DNA from 3 places in the Coprobacter tertius genome. Region 3 is predicted to be linked to each of the others. Evidence: riboswitches for the same ligand, from Rfam matches in the RefSeq annotation. Region 3 holds a riboswitch; each other region holds the start of a gene.

What was found. A riboswitch is a leader RNA that binds a small molecule or an ion and turns the genes downstream of it on or off. The one in region 3 is predicted to bind cobalamin.
Region 1: another riboswitch for cobalamin. It lies ahead of NMU02_RS06690 (hypothetical protein); the one in region 3 lies ahead of NMU02_RS10290 (TonB-dependent receptor plug domain-containing protein).
Region 2: another riboswitch for cobalamin. It lies ahead of NMU02_RS09600 (YncE family protein); the one in region 3 lies ahead of NMU02_RS10290 (TonB-dependent receptor plug domain-containing protein).

Annotation. Positions count from the first base shown of each region.
Region 1 covers NZ_JANDHW010000005.1:148,197-151,389, reverse strand. The annotation lists gene NMU02_RS06695 (MFS transporter) at 83-1,234, shown strand; cobalamin riboswitch at 1,339-1,535, shown strand; gene NMU02_RS06690 (hypothetical protein) at 1,757-2,953, shown strand; gene NMU02_RS06685 (Maf-like protein) at 2,927-3,193, opposite strand, start outside.
Region 2 covers NZ_JANDHW010000008.1:132,651-135,843, forward strand. The annotation lists gene thrC (threonine synthase) at 1-350, shown strand, start outside; gene NMU02_RS09590 (hypothetical protein) at 418-645, opposite strand; gene NMU02_RS09595 (response regulator transcription factor) at 644-1,285, shown strand; cobalamin riboswitch at 1,329-1,531, shown strand; gene NMU02_RS09600 (YncE family protein) at 1,667-2,719, shown strand; gene NMU02_RS09605 (ABC transporter substrate-binding protein) at 2,811-3,193, shown strand, end outside.
Region 3 covers NZ_JANDHW010000010.1:15,685-18,877, forward strand. The annotation lists gene NMU02_RS10290 (TonB-dependent receptor plug domain-containing protein) at 1-1,291, opposite strand, end outside; cobalamin riboswitch at 1,415-1,620, opposite strand; partial or broken gene NMU02_RS13770 (YncE family protein) at 2,593-3,193, opposite strand, start outside.

The DNA of each region.
Region 1 (3,193 bases), on a different contig from region 3:
TCGAAATACTTTTAACCGGTAAGTTTTTATTATATTTGAAACCTGAAAAAACACACGAATTCATTCACAAATATTTAAACTAATGAAAAACAAAACTTCTCTTTCGGCACTACTCGCCGTGCTTTTCGGATTTTTTGTCATGGGGTTTTGCGATGTGGTCGGTATTGCGACTACTTATGTAAAACAGGCATTCGATCTGAGTGAAACTTTCGCCGGTTTTATTCCGTCGATGGTATTTTTCTGGTTTCTTTTATTATCGGTACCTACCGCGATTCTTATGAATAAGATCGGCCGTAAAAATACGGTTTTGGTGAGTATGATCATTACCATTATCGGAATGATGCTGCCTTTTATAACTTATAATCTGACGTCTTGTATGTTGGCTTTCGCATTTCTCGGTATAGGTAATACGATTCTGCAAGTATCGCTGAATCCTTTATTGACGAATGTGGTAAAAGGAGACGCTCTTACGAGTTCTCTTACCGGAGGTCAGGTGATTAAAGCCGTGTCTTCGTTTTGCGGGCCGTTTATCGCAGCTTTTGCTCTGAATACTTTGGGAGATTGGATGTATCTTTTCCCGATTTTTGCAGGTATCACCTTAATTTCTACGTTGTGGCTCATATTCAGTCATGTAGAAGAAGAACCTCAGGAAAAAGCATCTTCAATGGGAGCGACTTTCGGGTTGCTGAAAGATAAAACGATATTGTTATTGTTCCTCGGAATTATTTTTGTAGTAGGTACCGATGTAGGTATGAATACTCTTTCTCCGAAATTGTTAATCGAACGTTGCGGGTTGCCGCATGATGTAGCCGGATACGGATCGAGTGTATATTTTGCATTGCGTACGATAGGAGCCTTGTTGGGTGCTGTTGTTTTGGCAAAATATTCGGCTATGAAATATTTTCGCATCAATATTATCGTGTCTATTGCCGCAATTATTTCTTTGTTCTTTATACAGGGTGAAATGCCGATATATATTATCGTAGGACTTATCGGTTTTACAATTTCCAGTATTTTCCCGATTATCTATTCTATGGCATTGCAGAGCAGACCCGATAAAGCAAACGAAATTTCGGGACTTATGATCACCGGTGTATTCGGCGGTGCTGTAGCTCCTCCTTTAATGGGATATGCAACAGATTTGGTCGGTAGCCAGAACGGTTCGGTATTCGTAATTCTTATATGTATATTATATCTGACTTACTGCTCATTTGGAGTAAAAGTAAAAAAATAATATTTTTTGAATCTGATATTATTTATGAAAAACCGGTTTTGAAAGAAACCGGTTTTTTTCTTGGAAAAAATTTGGCGAATCCTTTTTTCATCTAAAAAAGAATCGTATTTTTGTTACGTATTGGTTCATACTTTGTTTTCTGCAAAGTTGATTAAAAGGGAATCGGGTGTAACTCCCGGACAGTCCCGCTGCTGTGAATCTCCGTTATTGTTTTATTCATTACCCAATGCCACTGTCTGTATGACGGGAAGGCGGATAAAACAGGAGAAAGTCAGAAGACCTGCCATACTTTGTTTTTGCCGAAACTTGCGAGGAACGGGTTTCAGAGACGATTTATATTATCCAATATATTGTTTTCTGTATTTGTGGTACTCATGGCGATAATTCCTATCCCTGTCGCCGTTTCTTTACAATCCTGAAAAGCCTTGGTACACGATAGTTGTATTTAAGGCTTTTTTGTTGCAAAAAAGCGGGCGATATGAAAATTGATTACTTTTGTATTTCGAAAAAAGGAATTATCGTATGGCTCATCCCGTAATACATTTATTTAATCCTGAAAATGATTTGGCGATCGCCAATAACGGAGACCATTATATGGCTCCTCCCGCGGCACGTGCGATCGCTTATGATCTTTCTTGTTTACCTGTGTGGTATGCAGATGAGAGCGAACAAGTATTGACAGATAATAAAATAGATCTTTCTGATTTTTCTCAACTCGGATCTTTTCCGTTACAAGTGGGTGCTGGCGGGATAGGAGATCGGCCGTCGGAGTTTGTTCCTTGGGGATGGAGTAATGAAATTTATCATCGTTTACTTCGGTATGGAGTTGATAAAACGATGCTTCCTACTCCCGAGGAACTGGCCGGAATACGAGTCTGTTCGCATCGTTCGGTGACGATAAAAATACTCGATTATTTGCGAGAGTCGGGTTATGAATTGCTTCCCGCTGTGAATCCTATAAGATTGAGAACGGCAACCGAGGTGAAATACTTTCTCGAAAGTGCTTCCCGAACTGTACTGAAAGCTCCTTGGTCGGGTAGTGGAAAAGGGTTGAGCTGGGGCCGTGGCGTATATGATACTACTTTAGAACGGTGGAGTAACGGAATATTACGAAGGCAGGGAGAAATCATAGGGGAACCTTATTATGATAAAGTAGTTGATTTTGCCATGGAATTTTACAGTAACGGAAACGGAAAAGTCGATTTTGCCGGATATTCTTATTTTCTTACCGATAAAAAAGGGGTTTATAAAGAAAACTTTTTGGCATCTGATCGGGCGATTGCTCATAAATTAGGGCATTTTATCCCGGTGGCTTCATTGCAAAATTTGCAGATGCATTTGTCCCGTATTTTAGCATTGTTTTTAAACGGTATTTATAAAGGGTATCTCGGGATTGACATGATGATTTATGAAGAAAAAAATGTTTATCGCTTGCATCCCTGTGTAGAAATGAATTTAAGAATGAATATGGGAATGGTATCCCGATTGTTTTATGATCGTTTCGTCATGCCGGGGACAGAAGGTTGCTATTGTGTCGATTTTGTGAAAGAGCCGGGAAAATTATTTAAAGACCACATCGAAAGACAGAAACGCTATCCGATAGTTATAGAAAACGGACGGTTGAAGAGCGGTTATCTTTCTCTTTCTCCTGTAACAGAAAATACGCAGTACAGAGCGAGGGTAGAACTAAATTCAGAAAGTTTTCAGTTCTCTATATAAACGCTGTACAGGTAATCCCATAACATTATAATAGGAGCCCGAAATACCAGTGACACCGATATAACCAATCCATTCCTGTATTCCGTAAGCTCCCGCTTTATCGAAAGGTTTATACCGATCGATGTAATAGTTTATTTCTTCGTCTTCGAGCGTCCCGAAAGAAACCTGAGACGTTACAGTAAAAGATAATTCTTTGTTTTTAGTACATATTGTAACGCCGGTGATCACTTCGTGCGTTTT
Region 2 (3,193 bases), on a different contig from region 3:
ATCTTTACAAATACTCACACAACGCAATTTGTAACGACATTAGCGGCTACAGTTATACCGATGAAGAAATCATGAAAACTGTTGCCGAAACCTACCGGGAAACAGGTTATTTGCTCGACCCACACGGAGCATGCGGATATCAGGCTCTTATAGACGGATTATGTCCGGACGAAACAGGCATTTTCCTGGAAACAGCTCATCCGGCAAAATTTCTCGATACAGTAGAAAATATTATCGATGATAAAATCACCGTGCCTATAAAATTACAGGAATTTATGCAAGGAGAGAAAAAAAGTATCGAACTTACTACGGATTTTATACCCTTTAAAAAATTTCTGCTCAGCAGATAACAAACTTTATCAACAGGTTATCGACAATTCTCGTTAACTTGTTGATAATGGTTAAACCGAATAATCCTCAACGATTAAGAATACGGTTACGGGCATTATCAGCCTTACAGGCTTTTGATTTTCCAACCCTTTTACCAGACGGAGATTTATGATTTCTTCCCGATGAAATCTTTTTCCCTGCGTTTTTATGATGACGACCGTTTTGTTTCAATCTATTAGTTTTTATTACCAAACACAAAGATATGAAATAAGGAAAATAACACAATATGTCCCATAAAGAATCAACACCATTCATGAAAACAATTATTCTGGCCGACAACCAGGCTATCAGCCGAGAAGGATTGAGGCATCTGATTGCAGAAATACTTCCCGATATAATACCATCGGAAAGTAATAGCAAAAAAGAATTACTCTCACTTTTATCTTCTCAACCCGAGGCAACCGTGATACTCGATTATACACTTTTCGATTTTTCGGGACCAGAAGAACTTATTAATATATGCGAACGATATACCGATTCTTCTTGGCTGTTATTTTCGGACGAACTAAGTGACGATTTCATCAACCGCATCGTAATAAACCACCGTTTCGGTTTTCTGCTTAAAGACTGTTCTAAAGAAGAGATATTGCTGGGATTGCAAAAGACTCTTTCAGGACATCGCTATATCTGTAACGAAATAAGCAATCAACTAATATCGAAAAACAATACGAGCATTCGGGCAGAACGGCTTACTGCAACCGAGACAGAAATACTGAAACAAATCGCTCTCGGCAATTCTACCAAAGAAATCGCAACCATACGACATCTGAGTTTTCATACGGTTAATACTCACCGGAAAAATATTTTCAGGAAAATAAATGTAAATAACATGCATGAGGCTACTAAATACGCCATGAGAGCCGGCATTATCGATATTGCCGAATATTGTATATAAACCTAATATTCAGGATTCATTGTCTTTCCAATAAAATAGCTTATATTTGTCAGCGATTTAAGGTGAGGATTTGTCGTAACGACAATTATCCTAAAAGGGAATCCGGTGAAAGTCCGGAACTGTACCCGCAGCTGTGATCTTCTAAAAAAGTATCGAAGCCCTGCTTAAGCCACTGCCGTAATACCGGTGGGAAGGTTCTTTCGATATGAAGACAGTCAGAAAACCTGCCTGAAAATCATTACTGATTCGAGACTTCGGGTAAAGGTCGGGAATAGGAGGTCACAACGTATTAAATACGTTTAAAAAACACATTTTATAACTTCCTTTCTTCATATTTTATCCGATCTTCTTTAATAAAAAACTAATTAACGGATAAAAGATATGAAAAAAAACAGACTCTCTTTATTATTTTTTTATTTGACATTAACATTCGCTTTTACTTCATGCAGCGATGACGAACCCAAACCCGAACCTTCAGAAAAACCTTTCGCAGGAATATACGTACTTAATACGGGAAGTTATCCGGCTAATAACTCCAATCTCTTTTTTTACAATTCCAATACGCAGATAGCCACAAAAGACATTTTTAACGCCGTAAACAACCAAGCTCTCGGAAAAACGGGAAACAACATGATCGTATACGGATCGAAAATGTATATTGCCATGACCGACCAGAATGCCATATACGTGACCGACCGAAAAAGTAAATTGTTGAAAACGATCGAAACATTAGAGAAACCTCGTTACTTCACCTCGGACAACGGAAAAGTTTACGTATCTTCTTTTACCGGCGTAGTAGCTTGTATCGATACAACGGAAATGCAGATTAAAAAGGAAATCCCAGTAGGGAAATATCCCGAACAAATTGTAATTTCCAATAATAAACTTTATGTGGCAAACTCGGATTACACATACGATCAAAGTCAGAAAACCGTATCGGTTGTCGACCTGACTAACGATACGGAAAATAAAATTGAAGTGGCCGTTAATCCGGCATACCTGGCTAAGAACAGTGCCGGAAACATTTATGTACTCGCTTTGGGTAATTTCTATGCGAACATTCCCGCCGCATTATATAAGATCGATGCATCGAACAATGTAACACCGATGAATATCACCGCTACGGAAATGACAATATGCAACGACAAACTTTACTTACTGAATACCGTTTACGATGAAACCGGATCTTCTTCTACGATCACCGTATTCGACACTCGAACCGATGCGGTAATACCTAACGCCTTTATCAAAGATTATTCCGTATTCAGTTCATCTCCTTATAAACTGAGTGCCGATGAAGTGTCCGGCGACATTTATATAACTTCACAAGGAACAGAAGGAGGAGAAGTATATATCTTCGACAGTAACGGGAATTTGAAAAAGAAAATGAGTACCGGTGGCGATTATCCCGTTTGTACGGTCAACGTCAGATGACTTGAATAAAAAATTTAAAATTCAAGATTAATATAAATCGGATTCTAAGTCACGAGAATTACCCAGATTTCCTAACTAAATGATTTACAACATGAAAAAATTAATCCTTCATTGGCCTGTCTTTATTCTTTTGGTCTTGTCATTATCGTGTCAAAACAAAAAAACAACTGAGAATGAGACGACTGCAGCCGGTACACATCTTTCATATGCAGAAGGGTTTAAAGTAAACCGGGGAGAAGGATATACCGAAGTGATTGTAAATGACCCATGGAAACCCGGACACATATTGCACCGTTATATTCTCGTACCACGGGAGAAGGATTTACCTGAAACTCTACCGGAAGGGACCTTGATTAGAACCCCACTCGAACGAGTATCGGTATTCTCTTCGGTACATTGCAGCCTGCTCGATGAATTAGGCGCTATCGAGAAAATAACCGGCGTATGCGACTCGAAATACATCGCTATTCCTTA
Region 3 (3,193 bases):
GTGAGAAAGGTTTTACCGAAAGGTAAGCAGATGGAGAAACTATACGTTTGGGCTTGGGAGACTCTATTTCTCGGATGCGGTCTTTGACAAAGCTTCCCAAACAACTTCCCAATACCTTTAAAGGTCCCCATGTATACGAAGTTGCCGCTGCCAATAAATGAGTATAGCGGGTAGGGTAAACGAAATCCCTCATATCCGAGCGTAATTCGTTCCATTGAAAATCGTAAGATACCGATACGTCCCACTGGGGCAATATCGTATATACATTGGCCGATGAAAGATATATCTCTTTTTGTTTATACAGGTTATCTACCTGTATGAGTTTATCATCGTTATTTACATAATGAGTACGGTAAAAAGCGTATTTTACATTCAGCATGCTTTTATAACGGTGAGTGAATTCTTTTTGTACCGTACCTTGCATGAAAGAATTGGTATCCCATATTCTTTCGCCGCGTCTCCATACATTGTTTACGATCGCTCCCGGAATACCTCTTTCCGAATTATAATTGTAAAATCTGGCTTGCCAGGTTCCGTCTTTTATCGTACCGAATAGTCCGGCTTCGAGGCGTGTAGCGTTTATATCGCCGTTTTGACGGGTAGCAGTCGTATCGTAAGCGATTTCGCCGGCTGGATTGACACGCCGGTATCTGAATTTATATTTTCCGCTCGCATTGAGCCATTCCGCACTGAAGGAGGTATTTATTTGGGGAGAGATTTTGTATTCGAATAAAAGCGAAGGGTTGATGACATCGAATGATCCGGCTTTTAGAGTCGCTTTCAGGTGCGTAGTCTTCCCCTCGGTAAAACGAGGTTTTCTCGAACGCAAATATATGGCTCCTCCAGAAGCGAAATCTTTAGCTGGTTGAAAAATCTCGCTTTTTTGTCCGTTATACAAAGAAATTTCTTCGATATTATCGAGGGAAAACATGCCCAGATCTACCTGCCCGTTTTGTGCGTTGCTTATTTGAATGCCGTCATAGAAAACACCGACGTGCTGACTACCCATACTTCGGATATTTACGGTTTTTATCCCTCCTACACCTCCATAATCCTTTAATTGTACTCCCGAAAAATAACGAAGAGCATCGGCTACGCTTTGGCTATTGAGTTTTTCCAGTTCTTTACCACTAAGCTTTTGTGAAGGGATAACTTCTTTAAATGTTTTTGCGGTTATTGTTACGTCGGGCAAGTGTTGGATCGAGTCGAGCCGGTTTTGTGAAAAAACCGGGAAAAGATAAAGAAAAGATACGGTTACCGATAAAATTTTGTGTTTGTAAAAATTTCTCATCCTCGCTCGTTAGCAATTAAAAACTGAATAGCCGGATGGAAATGCAAAAATACAAAAGATAAAAAATGCGCGGGATGACGCTAAACTATCGTTGTATTCAATTTGCTCTTTCCTCGAAAGCTATTGAAAATTGTAGGCATGGCAGGTCTTCTGACTTGTTTCCATCATTAAGCAGCCTTCCCGGAAATAAATCTTCCAGTGGCAATGGTTTTGCTTATGATGTCTGTATGAAACTTACAGCAGCGGGACTGTTCAGGATTTTCACCTGATTCCCTTTTAATCCGATCGCCGGAAATGGCGGTCTGGAACCAATGCTTGGCAAAGGTAGAAAGAAATATTAAAATTACAACCAGTATTACTTATTTTATTAGAATCAAATATTAAAAATGAAATATAATAAATTATGTATTAGCCTATTGAATAAGATGTAGGTCGATAATACCGGAGACTTCGGTAGAAGATTCTCCTAACATAGGTCCGCAATATTGATTTACACCGGTATATATTTTAATAAAATCGATTCCCGGCAGACTTATTTTATTTCCTTGCGCATCTACAGCCCAATCTATATCGAAACACGAATCGTCGGAATCGTTCGGTTTGTTATCGGCATACCCCCAATCATAAAAATATTGTACCCAATAGCTGCTTCCGTTAACACCTATATCTTTTGCGTTTGGAGCGAGTCGCGTTCCTGAAAACGTTAATTTACCCGTTTCGATCCACTGGGGATAGTACGGTTGGTTATGAAATTGTATTTTTTGTATATAACCGTTTTGTCCTTCGCTGTCTTTCCATGGAATATACTGAGAGGATGTATTCCCTATTGAATTCAGGTCGTAGGTGATCGTATAATTTTTCAGTGTTTCCGGTTTATTGTATTCACTGCCGGCTAATTCGTACCATTCGTCGTCATCGGGCATACCGTTCCCGTTTTCGTCGTATGCGACCATAAGTATTCCGGGTTCAGAGCTGCCTCCCCGACTATCGATCATCGAGGAAAAAGCATTTCCAAGTACTCTGAAATCTTTTTCTCCCGGTTTATTTTCGATCGTGTGATCGAAGCCAACGATTACATATCCACCGTATGCTCCTAAAGAGATTGTCCCTTGACGATTGTTTCCGATAGCATTCAGAACTTTTTCATTCATGTCTTTCTGTGTATCTCCCGGTTTGTAATAGGGGAGTATATTTATATTTTGTCCGGGTGCCGGGCGATAGTCGAGGACTTTTGTGATGTAAGGCGACGGACCGGTTTGTGGGGTGTCTGGCCTTTTGTCGGGATGTACTAATTGTAATCGTGTGAAGACGATATGTGCCGGTGCATCGCCGGTTGTCGTACTCCACTGTAAATAACCGCCGGAGGAGTAGCAGTAGAGTTTTCCGGGATCGGTAAAAGAGGGAGCATCTGTAACGAAAATTTCTTTTGTTTCGGGATTTACGGCAATACCGTACGGCAGGGCAATATTCTTTTCGGTACCGTCGTTGATAAAATGGTCCGAAATAATTTTTCCTGCTGTGATACTGTATAAAACGTATGAAGAGTTACCGTGTCCCGTATCTGCTTGCCAGTCGTTACTGTATATGTATATTTTATCGTCACTGATACAGAGATTGTCGGCCGGTATATTTAATTTTCCTTTTACTTGTTCGGTATAAGGATCGATGACATAAATATCAGAAGGAGTACCTTTATAATCGCCGCGGGAGGTAACATACATATTTCCGTAATTATCGGTTCTAATACGGTGGAGGTTGACGGCTACATCGATTTTTCTGACTTCGGTAAAGGAAGATAAATCAACGACCGATATCGTCCGGTCATAATCAGGGGCCATATAGCCACCCGAGTTGGCAACAAAAAGTTTATTATCGACGATAACCATTTCCTCGGGTTGATAA